DNA from 4 places in the Clostridium intestinale genome. Region 1 is predicted to be linked to each of the others. Evidence: a T-box and tRNA genes for the amino acid it is inferred to sense, from the RefSeq annotation. Region 1 holds a T-box; the other regions hold tRNA genes.
What was found. A T-box is a leader RNA that pairs with one kind of tRNA and senses whether it is charged. The one in region 1 lies ahead of alaS (alanine--tRNA ligase), so its partner is inferred to be a tRNA-Ala.
Positions count from the first base shown of each region.

Region 2: it encodes a tRNA-Ala, which carries the amino acid that the T-box ahead of alaS (alanine--tRNA ligase) is inferred to sense. The anticodon was not compared.
Region 3: it encodes a tRNA-Ala, which carries the amino acid that the T-box ahead of alaS (alanine--tRNA ligase) is inferred to sense. The anticodon was not compared.
Region 4: it encodes a tRNA-Ala, which carries the amino acid that the T-box ahead of alaS (alanine--tRNA ligase) is inferred to sense. The anticodon was not compared.

Region 1 covers NZ_CP121166.1:962,694-968,224, reverse strand. Annotated here, with positions in the region: gene P8F83_RS04975 (IreB family regulatory phosphoprotein) at 1-6, opposite strand, end outside; gene alaS (alanine--tRNA ligase) at 120-2,759, opposite strand; T-box leader at 2,814-2,990, opposite strand; gene P8F83_RS04965 (AI-2E family transporter) at 3,066-4,094, opposite strand; gene P8F83_RS04960 (PRC-barrel domain-containing protein) at 4,087-4,575, opposite strand; gene P8F83_RS04955 (hypothetical protein) at 4,770-5,186, opposite strand; gene P8F83_RS04950 (hypothetical protein) at 5,259-5,531, opposite strand, start outside.
Region 2 covers NZ_CP121166.1:2,855,262-2,860,792, reverse strand. Annotated here, with positions in the region: tRNA gene P8F83_RS14650 (tRNA-Leu) at 1-24, shown strand, start outside; tRNA gene P8F83_RS14645 (tRNA-Gly) at 28-102, shown strand; tRNA gene P8F83_RS14640 (tRNA-Gly) at 108-181, shown strand; tRNA gene P8F83_RS14635 (tRNA-Arg) at 260-336, shown strand; rRNA gene P8F83_RS14630 (16S ribosomal RNA) at 1,358-2,878, shown strand; tRNA gene P8F83_RS14625 (tRNA-Ala) at 3,016-3,091, shown strand; tRNA gene P8F83_RS14620 (tRNA-Ile) at 3,098-3,174, shown strand; rRNA gene P8F83_RS14615 (23S ribosomal RNA) at 3,294-5,531, shown strand, end outside.
Region 3 covers NZ_CP121166.1:3,649,309-3,654,839, reverse strand. Annotated here, with positions in the region: gene P8F83_RS18715 (UPF0182 family protein) at 1-1,413, opposite strand, end outside; gene P8F83_RS18710 (transcription repressor NadR) at 1,427-1,939, opposite strand; gene P8F83_RS18705 (HD domain-containing protein) at 1,961-2,497, opposite strand; tRNA gene P8F83_RS18700 (tRNA-Ala) at 2,566-2,641, opposite strand; tRNA gene P8F83_RS18695 (tRNA-Ile) at 2,648-2,724, opposite strand; rRNA gene rrf (5S ribosomal RNA) at 2,732-2,848, opposite strand; rRNA gene P8F83_RS18685 (23S ribosomal RNA) at 3,042-5,531, opposite strand, start outside.
Region 4 covers NZ_CP121166.1:3,890,203-3,895,733, forward strand. Annotated here, with positions in the region: rRNA gene P8F83_RS19810 (23S ribosomal RNA) at 1-2,734, shown strand, start outside; rRNA gene rrf (5S ribosomal RNA) at 2,809-2,925, shown strand; tRNA gene P8F83_RS19820 (tRNA-Ile) at 2,933-3,009, shown strand; tRNA gene P8F83_RS19825 (tRNA-Ala) at 3,015-3,090, shown strand; gene P8F83_RS19830 (hypothetical protein) at 3,278-3,550, shown strand; gene P8F83_RS19835 (hypothetical protein) at 3,831-3,983, shown strand; gene glgB (1,4-alpha-glucan branching protein GlgB) at 4,096-5,531, shown strand, end outside.

The DNA of each region.
Region 1 (5,531 bases):
GTTCATAATTCGCTGCTAAAAGGCAGCTTCACCATCCCTTCGCACAATATTACATTAACATATTAATAAATATACCCATTATCTAAGTTTATTATAACTTAATATATTAAAAATGTACACTATTTTACCAAATTTTCAATCACTTCATATGATTTGGCAATAGCTTCATTAACTTTCAGCGGATCTTTACCACCCGCCTGCGCCATATCTGGTCTTCCACCACCGCCACCACCAGCTACGGTAGCAACTTCTTTAATGATTTTACCACAGTGTACGCCTTTTGGTAATGCATTTTTAGTAGCCATAGATACAAAGTTAACCTTATCTCCTAAAACGCTACCTAAAACAACTACACCAAGGTCTAATTTATTTCTTACCTTATCAGCAAGATCTCTTAAAGAATTAGCATCAACATCTGAAACTACATAAGCAACAACTTCTACATCGTTTATTACTTTTTTAGCTCCTAATATTTCATCTTCAATTCCAGAAACTAATTTACTCTTTAGCTCTTGAATTTCTTTGTCCTTTTCCTTAAGCTCTTGAGTTGTTGTATTAATTTTTTTAATTACTTCTTTTTCGCTGCATTTTAATATTCCACAAGCTTCTTTTAATAGATTTTGTTTTTCTTCCATATATCTTAAAGCATTAAATCCAGTTAAAGCTTCTATTCTTCTTACTCCAGCTGCAACACCAGCTTCAGAAACAATCTTAAATAATCCAATCTCTCCTGAATTTCTAACATGGGTTCCTCCACATAGTTCCTTTGAGAATTCCCCAACAGAAACCACTCTAACTTTATCACCATATTTATCATCAAATAAAGCCATAGCTCCAGAAGATTTTGCTTCATCCATAGTCATAACATCAGTATCAACATCAAATACTTCCATTATTTTTTCATTAACTAAATCCTCAACCTTGTCAAGCTCTTCTCTAGTTAATCCTTGGAAGTGTGTAAAGTCAAATCTTAATCTTTCAGCATCAACATAAGATCCAGATTGAGATACATGCTCTCCTAGTATTTCTCTTAAAGCTTCATGAAGCATATGAGTTGCAGTATGGTTTTTACCTATGTTGCTTCTTCTTACTCTATTTACCTTAAGTGTTACTTCTTCATTAACTAAAACTTCACCTTGAACTACAGTAACGTAGTGGATTGTCTTTCCAGAAACATTTTTCTTAGTGTCATAAACTTCTGCCTTAAAAATATCATTATAAATAACACCAGTGTCTCCTACTTGACCTCCCATTTCAGCATAAAATGGAGTGTTAGAAGTAACTATATAACCTTTATCTCCTTCGGATAACTTTTCTTTTAAATCACTACTATCAGCTAATGCAACCACTTCTGATTTAAGTTCAAGTTTTGAATATCCTGAGAATTCAGTTTCTATATAAGCATCTAATTTATTGATAGGTTTATCATCAGTACCCATGTAAGTACTTTCCCCTCTTGCTTCTCTAGCTGAGGTTCTTTGATGTTCCATAGACTTATTAAAACCTTCTAAATCTAAAGATAAACCTTTTTCCTCTAATATTTCCATAGTAAGTTCTAGTGGGAATCCAAAAGTATCATATAATTTGAAAGCTTTTTCTCCAACTAATACAGTTTCAGAAGCCTTCTCCATTTCTTCTATATAAGACTTTAATATATCCATCCCAGAATCTATAGTTTCATTAAACCTTTGCTCTTCTAATAAAATAATTTTCTTTATATAATCCTTCTTTTCAACTAAATTAGAATAAGCTTTTCCATAGTTCTCAATAACAACATCAACTATATCTATAAGGAAAATATCCTTAGCGCCTAACAATCTTCCATGTCTTGCAGCTCTTCTTAATAATCTTCTTAAAACATAACCTCTTCCTTCATTTGAAGGTAAAACTCCATCAGAAATTAAAATAGCAACACTCTTAAGATGGTCAGTAATTATTCTTAAAGATATATCTTTGTTAGGGTCCTCACCATATTTAGAGTTTGTAACCCCACATACCTTGTTAAGTATACTTCTTACTGTATCTATTTCAAAAATATTGTTTACCCCTTGCATTATTGTAGCTATTCTTTCAAGTCCCATTCCAGTATCTATATTAGGTTTTGCAAGTTTATTGTAAACTCCTTGCTCATCCTTATCAAATTGAGTAAATACAAGGTTCCAAAACTCAACTATTCTATCATCATCAGCAGCCTTTAAAAATTCTTCAACAGTTTGAACCTTACCTTCTCCTCTGTCAAAGTGAATTTCTGTACAAGGTCCACAAGGTCCTACTCCTATTTCCCAGAAGTTATCATCCTTACCTAATCTAAAAATTCTGCTTGGATCTACATCTGTTTTTGAAGTCCAAATATCAAAAGCTTCATCATCTTCTAAATATATAGTTACATAAAGCTTATCTTTAGGAATTTGTAAAGTTTCAGTTATAAACTCCCAAGCCCAAGGAATAATTTCTTCCTTAAAATAATCTCCAAAAGAAAAGTTTCCAAGCATCTCAAAGAAAGTACCATGTCTTGAGGTTTTTCCTACGTTTTCAATATCACCAGTTCTTATGCACTTTTGACAAGTTGTTACTCTGTTTTTAGGTGGCTCTTGAAGTCCTGTGAAATAAGGCTTTAATGGCGCCATACCCGCATTAATTAATAATAAACTCTTATCATTTTTAGGTACAAGAGAAAAACTCTCAAGCCTTAAATGTTCTTTACTTTCAAAAAAACTTAAATACGCTTCTCTAAGCTCATTTGCTCCCATGAATTTCATATACTTTACCTCCAACAATAAAAAAAATTAAAATAAAAAGCCCTTCATCCCTAAACAAGGGACGAAAGACATAACTTCCGCGGTACCACCCTAATTATGCTAAAATCTTAGCATCACTCAAGAAAATCAGCTCCAAGACAGCTTCAATTTAATATGTAAGAAGTTTTCACCAAAGCCACTTCCTCTCTAGATACATTAATTAAATCTACTCATTCTCTTCACAGCCAAACACAAACATATATTTGAATTATAGGATACGCCGATAACTTTGTCAATATTTATCACCTTTAGTCATAACTAATATCTCTAAAATAAATAATAATTTATATCCTCATATATAACCTTAACCATAACACCTATAGGAACAGCCAAAACCATCCCAAATATTCCTCCTAATTTTTCTCCTATTAAAAGCAATAATATAATACAAATAGGATGCATACTAATAGATTCCCCTGTAACCTTAGGAGCTATAAGATCCCCTTCTAACTGCTGTATTACAAAATATAATATAGCAACAGCAATGGCCTTAGATGGAGAAGTTAAAAAAGCTATTAAAAGAGCTGGAACTAACCCTATTATAGGCCCAAAATAAGGAATTATATTAAATATTCCATTTAAAATAGAGAGCCATAAAGGAAATTTAATCCCTATTACAAGTAAACCTATAAAGGTCAAAACTATTATAATAAGTGACAATAGAAGCTGAGAGAATATATATTTACCTAAAAGTCTATCTATATCCTTACCGATAAGTTTAACAACACTTTTTTTTTCAGTTGGAAGAACCAATAAAAGCTTGCTGCCAAGAGTTTTCCCATCAGCTAGAAAGTAATAGGTCACAACAGGAATTATAGCCAAGGAAATCATATTCTCCCACAAAGCTATAAGGGTATCAAAAAATCTATAAGAAGTATCAATAAGCCAAACATTTAACTTTTCACTAGTCTGTTCATAAATAACATCTACAACACCTATATTATAACTTCTAAGTTTATTAAGAACTGAATCGATTAATTCAGTAAATCCATTTAAAATATTTTCTATATCCAAAGTTTCTTTAAATAATGTTGGTATCAATAAAGCAAAAGTTAAAACAACAGTACCTAATATAGCAACTACTAATAAGGCAGAGACTAACCTCTCGTTAAACTTAAATTTACTTACTATAGAATTTTTAACAGGTTTTAAACTATAGGCTATTATAAAGGATGTAAAAACCACACCTACTATCTCTCTTATAATAGAACTTTTATTTATTATGAATATAATAGCTAGTAATAAAAGTAATATTCCAATTCTTTTGCCCCACTTCACCACATAACTTCTATTCATTAGACATCACCAAATTGTGTGGAAGAGACTTAAAGGATATCCTTTGATCCTCATAATATAATATTTCTTTTTCACCAAGTATGCTGTTATTTATAAGCAAGACTCTTTTTCCCTTATATATTTTATCAAAAATTCCTGAGGCAACAATCATACCTTTAATCGAATAATTCAATAAATTAATAAGAACATCCTCAACTACACCTAAAATATTCCCCTCGTTACTTATTACCTCCATATCCTTAATATCCAAAAAAGCTATACCTTCTTCAGAGGTTGTTTTAGCCGTCACTATAATCTCATTTAAAGATAAAATATCCTCAATAGCTATAAACTGCTTTTTCTTAAACAAACTAAAAGCCGAAATCTTAAACCCCTTAACTATTCCTTTATAAAAATCTATATATATATCAGTTACTGTTCCTATTTTCTTTCCCCCAACATCAAAAACCATCATACCCACAAAATCTTTCCTACGTTTCAAAAAATCGCCTCCCATAGAAAATTATATATTTAGTATTTCTAAAAATTGATAAAATATAACATTTATTTATGAAGTTTCATTAGATTCTTTATGCCTATTTTCCTAAAAATAAAAAAACTCTGCCATAAACTTTTATCTGTTTATAGCAGAGTGCTATTATAAAATGTTATTATTTCCAAACAACTTTAAGTTCTTCAATATCTCTCAATATTATTTTCATCAGTAAATCTTTTTATAAACTCATAAGTTTTAGGAGCTTTTATATTTAAAATAGACTTTCCATCTTTGAAATATAATTTTATGATATTTTTTGTGTTTTCATGGAAAGTTAAAGTTTCCCCAGTAGTAAGCTCAATGACAAAATCGTAATATAGTGTACCCACCTCTCCACATAAACTCTTTTTTCTCATTTTACTTACTTCATCTATTATCATCTCTTTATCCGCATCACTAACTTTAATAGAATAATATCCATTTTTATTAGAATACTTACAATATATATCCTTAACATTTTCCCTCGAAATTTTATAATGAGGTTTTATGTTAATATAATAAAGCAGTAAAGCTAAACCCATTATAGCGACCATAAAAGTCCACTTTTTCTTATTCATACATATCCCCTTTTTAATTCTAAAAATACTCTAGTTAAAATATTTTACTATATCTCACTTGCAAATTGGAATTTAGCGTTCTGCAATTTCTTTAGCTAATTTACTCTTTTTCAACTTGCTATGTTTAATTAAATCAATTAGTATTTTGGGATTTCTATATGAAAGTCTAACAAAAAAGTAATTTATCCATTCTACAATAGCAAATAACAAAAGAAAAAAGCCTATGCTAATATGAAATATATTAGTATCTATACCAATTAATATTACTGGTATAGATACTAGGATGAGAGCTAAGTTAAAATACTTGAGAATATAAAAACTCCCCCCAACATTTCTTATATATTT
Region 2 (5,531 bases), 1.9 Mb from region 1:
GTTCGACTCCCTTCATCTGCACCAATTGCGGAAGTGACTCAATGGTAGAGTGTCACCTTGCCAAGGTGAAAGTCGCGGGTTCGAGTCCCGTCTTCCGCTCCAAGTATGCGGGTATCGTATATTGGTAATACTCTAGCCTTCCAAGCTAGTAAGGTGGGTTCGATTCCCACTACCCGCTCCATAAAAAATCAAGTAGATTATCTACTTGATTTTTTTACGTATAAATACATGCTAATATATAGTATAATACAAAATAAATGCACCTATAGCTCAATAGGATAGAGTGCTAGACACCGAATCTAGAGGTAGGGGGTTCGAATCCCTCTAGGTGCACCAAAATCCAATTAATAATGCTGATTAGCAAGGTTTTAATAGATTAGTTTTTTATGATTTTTAAAAATTTACCGCATAGTTCCCACATTAGTAAGTGCTTAAGAGCATAATTTATTTGATTTCTCTGCTGCATCATTCTTTCTTCCTGCTTTTAAAGCTATCTAGGAGCAATTAAATTTCAAATTTAAGTTTTAAATACATTCATTTAGTAATTAAATAAGAGGAAGGTAATTTTAATTTGTGCACTTAGCTTGCTTTGATATCTTAACTATTTTATTTCTTATAGTTAACAAAGTAAGTGATAGGTAAAACTAACCCTCTATAAAAATACAGCGGCTCGGTAGGAGCCGTCTGTATTTTTATAGAAGAATTCAAGAATAGAAGAATTCAAGAAAGTGAGAAATAAGAAAAAAGAAATCTAATGGAACTTGGGAAGAAGCTCCTACAAGGCAGTAGTGCACTTCTAATCGGTAGACTCGGTTCTTGGCGTCAATCTAATCCTTTTTTTATTTAAATATAAAGAAATCTAAGGAATTTGGGAAGAAACTCCTACAGGAAAGCAGTGAAAGGATAGATGTATATTAATATGATATTAAGAATATAATATAAACTGAACCATGTGTATCTATATAAGTAATATGTAGAATATTGTAGCAATGGAAAGAAAGATAAGTTTAAACTATCCAATTTGGTAATTAATATATTTGAATATATTAATTATAGATGATACTATAAAACACGTCGCTTGAAGAGAAAAAAACAAGCAACAAAAACAAATAAAAAAATGTTGACAAAAATTAAAGTTTTTGATAACATAAAATAGTCGCCAAAAGGTGACATAAAAAGAAGAACTTTGAAAATTAAACAGAGGAAACTTAAGAAGTTTTGAATAAAACTTACACAACGAAAGTTGTGAGTAAGTAATTGTAACAAGTGTAAAACTTGAAGCAACTACTTAAAGTCAACGTAATTCTTAGAGTAAGATTAAACTAAAATTTGTGCACTTAATTATTTAAGCGTCACTTAAATTGAGAGTTTGATCCTGGCTCAGGACGAACGCTGGCGGCGTGCTTAACACATGCAAGTCGAGCGAGGAAATTGCTTCGGTAATTTCCTAGCGGCGGACGGGTGAGTAACACGTGGGCAACCTGCCTGATAGAGGGGGATAGCCTCCCGAAAGGGAGATTAATACCGCATAAAGTCAAATGAAGGCATCTTCAAATGACCAAAGGAGTAATCCGCTATCAGATGGGCCCGCGGCGCATTAGCTAGTTGGTGAGGTAACGGCTCACCAAGGCGACGATGCGTAGCCGACCTGAGAGGGTGATCGGCCACATTGGGACTGAGACACGGCCCAGACTCCTACGGGAGGCAGCAGTGGGGAATATTGCACAATGGGGGAAACCCTGATGCAGCAACGCCGCGTGAGTGATGAAGGCCTTCGGGTTGTAAAGCTCTGTCTTCAGGGACGATAATGACGGTACCTGAGGAGGAAGCCACGGCTAACTACGTGCCAGCAGCCGCGGTAATACGTAGGTGGCAAGCGTTGTCCGGATTTACTGGGCGTAAAGGGAGCGTAGGCGGATACTTAAGTGGGATGTGAAATACCTGGGCTTAACTTGGGTGCTGCATTCCAAACTGGGTGTCTAGAGTGTTGGAGAGGAAAGTGGAATTCCTAGTGTAGCGGTGAAATGCGTAGAGATTAGGAAGAACACCAGTGGCGAAGGCGACTTTCTGGACAATAACTGACGCTGAGGCTCGAAAGCGTGGGGAGCAAACAGGATTAGATACCCTGGTAGTCCACGCCGTAAACGATGGGTACTAGGTGTAGGGGGTATCGACTCCCCCTGTGCCGCCGTTAACACAATAAGTACCCCGCCTGGGGAGTACGGTCGCAAGATTAAAACTCAAAGGAATTGACGGGGGCCCGCACAAGCAGCGGAGCATGTGGTTTAATTCGAAGCAACGCGAAGAACCTTACCTAGACTTGACATCTCCTGAATTACTCTTAATCGAGGAAGTTCTCCCTTCGGGGAGGACAGGAAGACAGGTGGTGCATGGTTGTCGTCAGCTCGTGTCGTGAGATGTTGGGTTAAGTCCCGCAACGAGCGCAACCCTTATTGTTAGTTGCTACCATTTAGTTGAGCACTCTAGCAAGACTGCCGTGGTTAACGCGGAGGAAGGTGGGGATGACGTCAAATCATCATGCCCCTTATGTCTAGGGCTACACACGTGCTACAATGGCGAGTACAAAGAGACGCAAAGCCGCGAGGTGGAGCAAAACTTATAAAACTCGTCTCAGTTCGGATTGCAGGCTGAAACTCGCCTGCATGAAGCTGGAGTTGCTAGTAATCGCGAATCAGAATGTCGCGGTGAATACGTTCCCGGGCCTTGTACACACCGCCCGTCACACCATGAGAGTTGGCAATACCCGAAGTCCGTAGCCTAACCTTTTAGGAGGGCGCGGCCGAAGGTAGGGTCAGCGATTGGGGTGAAGTCGTAACAAGGTAGCCGTAGGAGAACCTGCGGCTGGATCACCTCCTTTCTATGGAGAAATTACTTAAAACTACAACTTAGTAGAATTTAAGTATAAAATTCAGTCAATATAATTGACGAAGATTTACGTTTTCCTCTGTTTAATTTTGAGAGATCTTCTCTCAAAAAATTATATATAACATATATGGGGGTATAGCTCAGTTGGGAGAGCACCTGCCTTGCACGCAGGGGGTCAAGAGTTCGAATCTCTTTATCTCCACCACTATATGGGCTTATAGCTCAGCTGGTTAGAGCGCACGCCTGATAAGCGTGAGGTCGATGGTTCGAGTCCATTTAAGCCCACCACAAAAATACTAAATTTAGTGTTTTTGTTGTTCTTTGAAAATTGCACATAAGTAAGTAAAGTAATATATAATAAAGCCAGTTGGCAATTAATTAATCAAATTCTTTTATAGAATGACATAGGTCAAGATATAAAGGGCGTATGGTGAATGCCTTGGCATCGGGAGCCGAAGAAGGACGCGATAAGCTGCGAAAAGCTCTGGGTAGGCGCAAATAGCCTGTGATCCAGAGATGTCCGAATGAGGAAACTCACATGGGAAACCCCATGTATCCATAAGTGAATACATAGCTTATGGAGGGTAAACTCAGGGAACTGAAACATCTAAGTACCTGAAGGAAGAGAAAGAAAAATCGATTTCCTAAGTAGCGGCGAGCGAAAGGGAAAGAGCCCAAACCAGAAATTTATTTCTGGGGTTGCGGACAGAACATAAAAGCTAAATTACGTTAATCGAAGAGAACTGGAAAGTTCCACCGCATAAGGTAATAGTCCTGTAGATGAAAACGCGAAATAGTAAGTTCTGATCCAGAGTACCACGAGACACGTGAAACCTTGTGGGAAGCAGGGAGGACCACCTCCCAAGGCTAAATACTACCCGATGACCGATAGTGAAGAAGTACCGTGAGGGAAAGGTGAAAAGAACCCCGGGAGGGGAGTGAAATAGAACCTGAAACCGTATGCCCACAACCGGTCATAGCACTTTATATGTGTGATGACGTGCTTTTTGTAGAACGAGCCAACGAGTCACGATATGTAGCGAGGTTAAGTACTTAAGGTACGGAGCCGAAGGGAAACCGAGTCTTAATAGGGCACAAAGTTGCATGTCGTGGACCCGAAACCGGGTGACCTATCCATGGCCAGGTTGAAGCGAGAGTAAAATCTCGTGGAGGACCGAACCACGTTGGTGTTGAAAAACCATGGGATGAGCTGTGGATAGCGGAGAAATTCCAATCGAACTCGGAGATAGCTGGTTCTCCTCGAAATAGCTTTAGGGCTAGCGTCGAATATGAGTAATGGAGGTAGAGCACTGAATGGGCTAGGGGGCATATCGCTTACCGAACCTTATCAAACTCCGAATGCCATATACTATTAGTTCGGCAGTCAGACTGCGAATGATAAGATCCGTAGTCAAAAGGGAAACAGCCCAGATCGTCAGCTAAGGTCCCAAAGTGTAAGTTAAGTGGAAAAGGATGTGGGATTTCGAAGACAACTAGGATGTTGGCTTAGAAGCAGCCACTCATTAAAAGAGTGCGTAATAGCTCACTAGTCGAGAGATCCTGCGCCGAAGATGTTCGGGGCTCAAACTTACCACCGAAGCTACGGGCTTACAGTAATGTAAGCGGTAGAGGAGCGTCGTAAACGGGCAGAAGTCGTACCGAAAGGAGCGGTGGACTGTTTACGAGTGAGAATGTTGGCATTAGTAGCGAGATGTGAGTGAGAATCTCACAGGCCGAAAACCTAAGGTTTCCTCAGGAAGGCTCGTCCGCTGAGGGTTAGTCGGGACCTAAGCCGAGGCCGAAAGGCGTAGGTGATGGACAATAGGTTGATATTCCTATACCACTACCATCGTTATTACCGATGGCGTGACGCAGGAGGATAGTGTGTGCTAGCTATTGGATGCTAGTCTAAGCACTTAGGGAGTTAAGACAGGAAAATCCGTTTTAACAATTCTGAGGTGTGATGGGGAAGTCCATTTATGGATGAAGTACATGATTCCACGCTGCCAAGAAAAGCGTCTAGGGAGAAAAGTAGTGCCCGTACCGCAAACCGACACAGGTAGGTGAGGAGAGAATCCTAAGGCCGGCGGAAGAATTGCAGTTAAGGAACTCGGCAAATTGACCCCGTAACTTCGGGAGAAGGGGTGCCTACGAGAGTAGGTCGCAGAGAATAGGCCCAAGCAACTGTTTAGCAAAAACACAGGTCTCTGCTAAAGCGAAAGCTGATGTATAGGGGCTGACGCCTGCCCGGTGCTGGAAGGTTAAGGGGAACACTTAGCGCAAGCGAAGGTGTGAACTTAAGCCCCAGTAAACGGCGGCCGTAACTATAACGGTCCTAAGGTAGCGAAATTCCTTGTCGGGTAAGTTCCGACCCGCACGAATGGCGTAATGATTTGGGCACTGTCTCAACTGCAAATCCGGCGAAGTTGTAGTGCAAGTGAAGATGCTTGCTACCCGCGATTGGACGGAAAGACCCCGTAGAGCTTTACTGTAGTTTAGCATTGAGTTTCGGTATTGTCTGTACAGGATAGGTGGGAGACTGGGAAACTAGGGCGTCAGCTTTAGTGGAGTCAACCTTGGGATACCACCCTGATAGTACTGGAATTCTAACTGGACACCATGAAACTGGTGACAGGACATTGTTA
Region 3 (5,531 bases), 2.0 Mb from region 1:
ACCACTTGAGGTATTTACAATTGCATAATCATTTGTAACTTCACCAAAATAGATTCTAGGATTTTTCAAATATATATTAGTAAGATTTTCAGTGGGCAAATTTTTCATCAAAAAATCTGGTTGCCCCTCATCTGTAACCTTATTTACTTTACTCATAACCACTCCATACCCATGTGTATATACCATGTGATTACTCTGCCAATTATCTATGGCTGATGTTTCTATCTCTCTTGGTGCCAAAAATACTTGTGTGTACTTACCATCTATAATATAGCGATCTGTATCTATATCTAAAAATTTATAATAACTTCTTATTTCTTGTACTTGATTATAAAAGTTTAAAACTGGTCCTGAAGAGTTTACTTTAAGATTTGATATTATTTGTTTATTATTTTTTATTTTAGTACTATTTAAATCCATTCCTGGATCAAAATCTTTTTCTTCTATATTATTTATATTAAAACCTTCATTGGTTGCATCTATGTTATAAGATATATAAGGGCTTTCATATTCTATTTCATTAGGTTTTACAAAGAATTTATACACAATATTATATATTAGTGGCTGTATTATTATTAAAAACAATATTATTCCTGTAAAAAATATTAGTGGCTTAAATTTATTTCTTCTTAACATAATAAATGCGATAATTGATGATATTATTGAAACTATTATTATTACTTTATAAAAGTTTAGTGTTATATTTATATCTGTAAAACTAGCACCAAATGATCCTCCATTATTACTATATAATATATAGAAACTTTTCAATATATATCCTACTCCTATAAGGAATATAATCATAGATACTAAAGTAGCTGCTTGTTTACCTAATATTTCTTTAAACTCTTTTAAATGCTGACTAAATTTCATATAATTTTTATTTATAGCATATTTCTTTAAACTAATAAATACATAAATCCCTATTGTTATGATTAAAGCAATAAATAAAATATCTTTAAAAAAATTATAAATTATATCTATTAATGGTAATTTAAATATATAAAAAGATGCATCTATATTAAAGATAGGATCTTTATAATTAAAAAGATTTGAATTAGTAAATAATAATATATTATACCAATATTTCATAGAAGCATTTATAGATATAATAAAGGAGATTATTATATTAAAAACTAATACAGCTTTTCTCAATTTAAATAAACTCTCAGATTTAAATTCTTTCTCTATGCTTATTAATATACTTTTGCTCAATAGATATATTAATACAAAACATGATAGGAATAAGGGGCCCATAAGCTTTAATACTGCTAGCATTTTTGTAAGATACACCTTTATATAACCTACTTCTTGAAACCATTCGATATCTATAATAAGCTTTGTTGACGATATTATTAAAGCTAATATCATAAACAAAACCCCTATTAGTATCAAAAACTGTTTTTTCTTCATCTCCTTACCCCCGCTAATCTTTTAATATATATCCAGCCTTTTCTAGGTTTTCTACTATTAGTTGCATATCTTTTTCATTATCAGTAGATATAGTATGAAGATGAATCCCTTCAGTCAATGCTGATAAGGGTCTAGCTTTATTCTTTTTATATAAATCTATAAAATTATCTAAATCATTCAAATTTCTGATCATTAAATTTGCTTTTATTTCGCCATATATAGGATGTTCTATTATAACATCTTCAATTATTCCACCAAATTTTATAACTATTTCTAGTTCACTTACCATTTCTTCTTCTTTATGAGCTAAAGCTAAAACTTTCTTATATCTTGATTCTTCTTTTGTTATCATATAACCTTCAGGAGTAGCTATTATATTAACGCCTGCTGCTCTTATAATAGCTATATCTTTAACTATAACCTGTCTAGTTACGCCAAAAATATTAGCCAATTCTACGCCTTTAATAGGCCTATGTATTTTAGCTATATGACTTATAATCTCTTTTCTCCTAATTAAACTGTTCATAAATTCACCCCATATTAAATTCTAATTTTTATTATCATAATATTGTACTATCTCTAGTAACTTATTAGAAGTATCTTTTTTTATGTGATGGTTCTCTACTATCTCTAAAAACTCATCATCATATTTTGAACTTTTCCTCAATATGTCTGATCCTATTTTAGGATGATTATAATATATATCTATACTTTTTATATTATCATATTTTTTTATTTTTCCTTTAGTTATTTTATCAAATATAACAATTATAGATTTTTCAATTACGTTAAGAGGTCTTTTGATTTTTCCTATATCATGAAGTAGTGCTAACTTTAATATTCTATCCTTATCAACATCCATATCTACAGAAACTTCGTCATTCACTTCTGGTATATTATTTAAATTCTCTATATGCTTTAGAATATCCTTTGATACTCTGACACAATGATGTTTATCCGTTTTCTTTAAAAGAGAGAATAGTTGTATCTCATCTTCATCTAAATACTTTTTTATGTACTTATCATCTAATGATTTATATAAAGATTCAACTGCCCATATAAATTGTTTTATTCTATATAGCATCTCTAAACAATCCTCCTTAACCTTTATATTACAAAAAAAGCTATGAACAATTGTTCATAGCTTTTCATTGGTGGAGATAAAGAGATTCGAACTCTTGACCCCCTGCGTGCAAGGCAGGTGCTCTCCCAGCTGAGCTATACCCCCAAAAAATGGTGGACCTTCAGGGACTCGAACCCCGGACCTACCGGTTATGAGCCGGTTGCTCTAACCAACTGAGCTAAAGATCCTCATGTAAACTGGCGACTTCCTACTCTCCCACACAGTCTCCCATGCAGTACCATCGGCGTAATAAAGCTTAACGATCCTGTTCGGAATGGGAAGGGGTGTTACCTTTATGCCATTATCACCAGATTTACTTGTCAGTTACATGTTACATTGATTATTATATAGTGCTGTCAAAGCTTTGTCAACACTTTTTCAAAGAAATTATTCTCTGAAAATTGCACATAAGTGAGAATCTAAATCTTTGATTTAGTCCTTCGAAGTTACTCATTAGCTTTAGCTAAGGAGTTTCCTTCTAATAATATATATTCCAGTTAACTTATTGGTCAAGCCCTCGATCTATTAGTATGAGTCAGCTAAATATGTTACCACACTTACACCCCTCACCTATCAACCTTGTGTTCTTCAAGGGATCTTACTAGATTACTCTATGGGAAATCTTATCTTGAGGTGGGCTTCACGCTTAGATGCCTTCAGCGTTTATCCCTTCCCGACTTAGCTACCCAGCTATGCTCCTGGCGGAACAACTGGTACACCAGAGGTCAGTCCATCCCGGTCCTCTCGTACTAAGGACAGCTCCTCTCAAATTTCCTACGCCCGCGACGGATAGGGACCGAACTGTCTCACGACGTTCTGAACCCAGCTCGCGTGCCGCTTTAATGGGCGAACAGCCCAACCCTTGGGACCTACTTCAGCCCCAGGATGCGACGAGCCGACATCGAGGTGCCAAACCTCCCCGTCGATGTGGACTCTTGGGGGAGATCAGCCTGTTATCCCCGAGGTAGCTTTTATCCGTTGAGCGATGGCCCTCCCACGAGGTACCACCGGATCACTAAGTCCGACTTTCGTCCCTGCTCCACTTGTAGGTGTCGCAGTCAGGCTCCCTTCTGCCTTTGCACTCTTCGAAGGATTTCCGACCCTTCTGAGGGAACCTTTGAGCGCCTCCGTTACTTTTTCGGAGGCGACCGCCCCAGTCAAACTGCCCATCTAACAATGTCCTGTCACCAGTTTCATGGTGTCCAGTTAGAATTCCAGTACTATCAGGGTGGTATCCCAAGGTTGACTCCACTAAAGCTGACGCCCTAGTTTCCCAGTCTCCCACCTATCCTGTACAGACAATACCGAAACTCAATGCTAAACTACAGTAAAGCTCTACGGGGTCTTTCCGTCCAATCGCGGGTAGCAAGCATCTTCACTTGCACTACAACTTCGCCGGATTTGCAGTTGAGACAGTGCCCAAATCATTACGCCATTCGTGCGGGTCGGAACTTACCCGACAAGGAATTTCGCTACCTTAGGACCGTTATAGTTACGGCCGCCGTTTACTGGGGCTTAAGTTCACACCTTCGCTTGCGCTAAGTGTTCCCCTTAACCTTCCAGCACCGGGCAGGCGTCAGCCCCTATACATCAGCTTTCGCTTTAGCAGAGACCTGTGTTTTTGCTAAACAGTTGCTTGGGCCTATTCTCTGCGACCTACTCTCGTAGGCACCCCTTCTCCCGAAGTTACGGGGTCAATTTGCCGAGTTCCTTAACTGCAATTCTTCCGCCGGCCTTAGGATTCTCTCCTCACCTACCTGTGTCGGTTTGCGGTACGGGCACTACTTTTCTCCCTAGACGCTTTTCTTGGCAGCGTGGAATCATGTACTTCATCCATAAATGGACTTCCCCATCACACCTCAGAATTGTTAAAACGGATTTTCCTGTCTTAACTCCCTAAGTGCTTAGACTAGCATCCAATAGCTAGCACACACTATCCTCCTGCGTCACGCCATCGGTAATAACGATGGTAGTGGTATAGGAATATCAACCTATTGTCCATCACCTACGCCTTTCGGCCTCGGCTTAGGTCCCGACTAACCCTCAGCGGACGAGCCTTCCTGAGGAAACCTTAGGTTTTCGGCCTGTGAGATTCTCACTCACATCTCGCTACTAATGCCAACATTCTCACTCGTAAACAGTCCACCGCTCCTTTCGGTACGACTTCTGCCCGTTTACGACGCTCCTCTACCGCTTACATTACTGTAAGCCCGTAGCTTCGGTGGTAAGTTTGAGCCCCGAACATCTTCGGCGCAGGATCTCTCGACTAGTGAGCTATTACGCACTCTTTTAATGAGTGGCTGCTTCTAAGCCAACATCCTAGTTGTCTTCGAAATCCCACATCCTTTTCCACTTAACTTACACTTTGGGACCTTAGCTGACGATCTGGGCTGTTTCCCTTTTGACTACGGATCTTATCATTCGCAGTCTGACTGCCGAACTAATAGTATATGGCATTCGGAGTTTGATAAGGTTCGGTAAGCGATATGCCCCCTAGCCCATTCAGTGCTCTACCTCCATTACTCATATTCGACGCTAGCCCTAAAGCTATTTCGAGGAGAACCAGCTATCTCCGAGTTCGATTGGAATTTCTCCGCTATCCACAGCTCATCCCATGGTTTTTCAACACCAACGTGGTTCGGTCCTCCACGAGATTTTACTCTCGCTTCAACCTGGCCATGGATAGGTCACCCGGTTTCGGGTCCACGACATGCAACTTTGTGCCCTATTAAGACTCGGTTTCCCTTCGGCTCCGTACCTTAAGTACTTAACCTCGCTACATATCGTGACTCGTTGGCTCGTTCTACAAAAAGCACGTCATCACACATATAAAGTGCTATGACCGGTTGTGGGCATACGGTTTCAGGTTCTATTTCACTCCCCTCCCGGGGTTCTTTTCACCTTTCCCTCACGGTACTTCTTCACTATCGGTCATCGGGTAGTATTTAGCCTTGGGAGGTGGTCCTCCCTGCTTCCCACAAGGTTTCACGTGTCT
Region 4 (5,531 bases), 1.8 Mb from region 1:
ATGGAGGGTAAACTCAGGGAACTGAAACATCTAAGTACCTGAAGGAAGAGAAAGAAAAATCGATTTCCTAAGTAGCGGCGAGCGAAAGGGAAAGAGCCCAAACCAGAAATTTATTTCTGGGGTTGCGGACAGAACATAAAAGCTAAATTACGTTAATCGAAGAGAACTGGAAAGTTCCACCGCATAAGGTAATAGTCCTGTAGATGAAAACGCGAAATAGTAAGTTCTGATCCAGAGTACCACGAGACACGTGAAACCTTGTGGGAAGCAGGGAGGACCACCTCCCAAGGCTAAATACTACCCGATGACCGATAGTGAAGAAGTACCGTGAGGGAAAGGTGAAAAGAACCCCGGGAGGGGAGTGAAATAGAACCTGAAACCGTATGCCCACAACCGGTCATAGCACTTTATATGTGTGATGACGTGCTTTTTGTAGAACGAGCCAACGAGTCACGATATGTAGCGAGGTTAAGTACTTAAGGTACGGAGCCGAAGGGAAACCGAGTCTTAATAGGGCACAAAGTTGCATGTCGTGGACCCGAAACCGGGTGACCTATCCATGGCCAGGTTGAAGCGAGAGTAAAATCTCGTGGAGGACCGAACCACGTTGGTGTTGAAAAACCATGGGATGAGCTGTGGATAGCGGAGAAATTCCAATCGAACTCGGAGATAGCTGGTTCTCCTCGAAATAGCTTTAGGGCTAGCGTCGAATATGAGTAATGGAGGTAGAGCACTGAATGGGCTAGGGGGCATATCGCTTACCGAACCTTATCAAACTCCGAATGCCATATACTATTAGTTCGGCAGTCAGACTGCGAATGATAAGATCCGTAGTCAAAAGGGAAACAGCCCAGATCGTCAGCTAAGGTCCCAAAGTGTAAGTTAAGTGGAAAAGGATGTGGGATTTCGAAGACAACTAGGATGTTGGCTTAGAAGCAGCCACTCATTAAAAGAGTGCGTAATAGCTCACTAGTCGAGAGATCCTGCGCCGAAGATGTTCGGGGCTCAAACTTACCACCGAAGCTACGGGCTTACAGTAATGTAAGCGGTAGAGGAGCGTCGTAAACGGGCAGAAGTCGTACCGAAAGGAGCGGTGGACTGTTTACGAGTGAGAATGTTGGCATTAGTAGCGAGATGTGAGTGAGAATCTCACAGGCCGAAAACCTAAGGTTTCCTCAGGAAGGCTCGTCCGCTGAGGGTTAGTCGGGACCTAAGCCGAGGCCGAAAGGCGTAGGTGATGGACAATAGGTTGATATTCCTATACCACTACCATCGTTATTACCGATGGCGTGACGCAGGAGGATAGTGTGTGCTAGCTATTGGATGCTAGTCTAAGCACTTAGGGAGTTAAGACAGGAAAATCCGTTTTAACAATTCTGAGGTGTGATGGGGAAGTCCATTTATGGATGAAGTACATGATTCCACGCTGCCAAGAAAAGCGTCTAGGGAGAAAAGTAGTGCCCGTACCGCAAACCGACACAGGTAGGTGAGGAGAGAATCCTAAGGCCGGCGGAAGAATTGCAGTTAAGGAACTCGGCAAATTGACCCCGTAACTTCGGGAGAAGGGGTGCCTACGAGAGTAGGTCGCAGAGAATAGGCCCAAGCAACTGTTTAGCAAAAACACAGGTCTCTGCTAAAGCGAAAGCTGATGTATAGGGGCTGACGCCTGCCCGGTGCTGGAAGGTTAAGGGGAACACTTAGCGCAAGCGAAGGTGTGAACTTAAGCCCCAGTAAACGGCGGCCGTAACTATAACGGTCCTAAGGTAGCGAAATTCCTTGTCGGGTAAGTTCCGACCCGCACGAATGGCGTAATGATTTGGGCACTGTCTCAACTGCAAATCCGGCGAAGTTGTAGTGCAAGTGAAGATGCTTGCTACCCGCGATTGGACGGAAAGACCCCGTAGAGCTTTACTGTAGTTTAGCATTGAGTTTCGGTATTGTCTGTACAGGATAGGTGGGAGACTGGGAAACTAGGGCGTCAGCTTTAGTGGAGTCAACCTTGGGATACCACCCTGATAGTACTGGAATTCTAACTGGACACCATGAAACTGGTGACAGGACATTGTTAGATGGGCAGTTTGACTGGGGCGGTCGCCTCCGAAAAAGTAACGGAGGCGCTCAAAGGTTCCCTCAGAAGGGTCGGAAATCCTTCGAAGAGTGCAAAGGCAGAAGGGAGCCTGACTGCGACACCTACAAGTGGAGCAGGGACGAAAGTCGGACTTAGTGATCCGGTGGTACCTCGTGGGAGGGCCATCGCTCAACGGATAAAAGCTACCTCGGGGATAACAGGCTGATCTCCCCCAAGAGTCCACATCGACGGGGAGGTTTGGCACCTCGATGTCGGCTCGTCGCATCCTGGGGCTGAAGTAGGTCCCAAGGGTTGGGCTGTTCGCCCATTAAAGCGGCACGCGAGCTGGGTTCAGAACGTCGTGAGACAGTTCGGTCCCTATCCGTCGCGGGCGTAGGAAATTTGAGAGGAGCTGTCCTTAGTACGAGAGGACCGGGATGGACTGACCTCTGGTGTACCAGTTGTTCCGCCAGGAGCATAGCTGGGTAGCTAAGTCGGGAAGGGATAAACGCTGAAGGCATCTAAGCGTGAAGCCCACCTCAAGATAAGATTTCCCATAGAGTAATCTAGTAAGATCCCTTGAAGAACACAAGGTTGATAGGTGAGGGGTGTAAGTGTGGTAACATATTTAGCTGACTCATACTAATAGATCGAGGGCTTGACCAATAAGTTAACTGGAATATATATTATTAAATGAACTTACGTGCAATTTTGAAAGAACAAAATTCTTTCATAATATATTTGGTGATAATGGCATAAAGGTAACACCCCTTCCCATTCCGAACAGGATCGTTAAGCTTTATTACGCCGATGGTACTGCATGGGAGACTGTGTGGGAGAGTAGGAAGTCGCCAAATAATTTATGGATCTTTAGCTCAGTTGGTTAGAGCAACCGGCTCATAACCGGTAGGTCCGGGGTTCGAGTCCCTGAAGGTCCACCATTTCTGGGGGTATAGCTCAGTTGGGAGAGCACCTGCCTTGCACGCAGGGGGTCAAGAGTTCGAATCTCTTTATCTCCACCAAAAAAGACACATGTTAAGCATGTGTCTTTTTTGTTTTAACTTATTTCTAAATAACATTTTCTATTGTAACAGTAGTTTTTTTGTGATCATATTTAAATCTTTTGAAGCAAGATATAATTAAAAATAAGCATTATTTTTTTAGCTTTTTCATATATTACATAAGGATTAATTAAAGGTGATGAATTTTTTGAAGGTGAAAAGATTTATAAACATTATTAAATATTTTATTTTAATATTTATTTTTCTAATTTTCATAATAATTATAAAAGGCAGGGGATACGAGTTACAGGATATATATCAGAAATCCCTAGGAGATGGATGGCTTATGGTTTATAATTATAGAAAAGTAAATACATCATTTAGAGTAGATTTTGGATATGGATTTTTAGTAATAACTATAATTTTAAGTGTATTTATAGAGTTAATGAAAGCTTATATATGCAAGATAAAATTAAAGTAAATATTAGGAATGACATATATTTTATTAATTATATTGAAATGAAAGGAACTATACTTTAAAATAAGAGTTATATTAGAAAAATTTTAGGGTATTGTTTCTGTATATAATTAAATAAAAAATTTATATAAATGTATAAATAGGATGACTTGAATACGTTTAAGGGGTTAATGTAAATTGGCATCGAACTTAAAAAAACATATTATATAAGTATAGTATTTTTTTACTTGTTAATTATATAAAATTATTGGGAAAAAGAGAGTGGAAGATGGGGAGTGTTTCTATGTCAAAAATACAAGAGCTGAAAGAAAAACTAGTAGAATTGAAATTGAAAAAAAGAGAATTAATTTTAGCGGGTAAAAATACAAACAAAATAGACGAAGAGATTGACGAACTAGAGAAACAAATAAAATTAGAAGATAAAAAAGATGAATAGATTTAATAAATTTTAAAAGTCGCTTAAGGCGACTTTTTGTTTTATATCTAAATGGATTATGGAAAGGTTTTAAATTATGTAACTTATAAAAAATATCAATACTATAGAATTAATGGAAAATTATGTTATAATTACATTATTAAGATTTCAAGGGGTTGAGAATATGGTTGAACTTAAAGATAGAGTAGAGGATGAAAAGACAGAAATAATAGATATTAAAAATATATCAGAGTATGATACATATCTATTTCACAATGGCAGTCATTATAATGCATATAAATTTATGGGAGCTCATCTTATTACTGAGAAAAGAAAAAGAGGGGTTCGTTTTACAACATGGGCACCTAAGGCAAAAGCAATAAATGTAGTAGGAGACTTTAATAATTGGGAAGTTCTTGAGGAATATTCATTAGAGAGGATAACAAAGTCTGGTTTATGGAGTTCTTTTATCCCTAGTATGAAAGAAGGTCAGGTTTATAAATATGCTATAACTACTGAACAAAATAAAATTATATTAAAATCAGACCCATATTCAATATATAGTGAATTAAGACCTAATACCGCATCTATTATAACGAGAGATTTAAAATATAGATGGAAAGATAGAAAGTGGATAAATTCAAGAAATAAAACTGATATTTATAAAAGTCCAGTAAATATATATGAACTTCATCTTGGGTCATGGAGAACTGATGAGAATGGAGAATTTCTATCTTATTTAGAACTAGCAAAAAGGTTACCAGAATACGTGAAAAGTATGGGTTACACGCATGTAGAATTGATGCCAATAATGGAACATCCTCTAGATGATTCTTGGGGATATCAGGTAGTTGGATATTATTCCGTTACTAGTAGGTATGGGACAAGAGATGAATTCAAGGAGCTTATAAACGCTCTACATAATGAAGGAATAGGGGTTATTTTAGACTGGGTACCAGGACATTTTTGTAAAGATAATCATGGTTTATATAAGTATGATGGCTCTGTTACCTATGAATATGAAGAGCTAAGTAAACAAGAAAATAAGGGCTGGGGAGCTGCGAATTTTGATTTAGGAAGGCCGGAGGTTAAGAGCTTTTTAATATCAAATGCATTGTATTGGCTCAGAGAATTCCATATAGATGGATTGAGAGTCGATGCAGTTGCTAATATATTATATTTAGATTATGGAAGAGAAAAAGGAGAGTGGAGTCCTAATAAATATGGAGGACGTGAAAACCTAGAAGCAGCAGAATTTATTAAAGAATTAAATACAGCAGTATTTAAAGAGTTTTCTAATATTTTAATGATTGCTGAAGAATCAACAACATGGCCAATGGTAACTAAACCTGTGGAGATGGGTGGATTAGGGTTTAACTTTAAGTGGAATATGGGTTGGATGAATGATGTATTAAAATATGTTGAGATCGATCCTATATATAGAAAGTATCATCATAATCTTATTAATTTTGCTATGATGTATCATTATACAGAAAACTTTATTCTTCCAATATCTCATGATGAGGTTGTACATGGAAAGAAATCTTTAATAGATAAAATGTGGGGAGA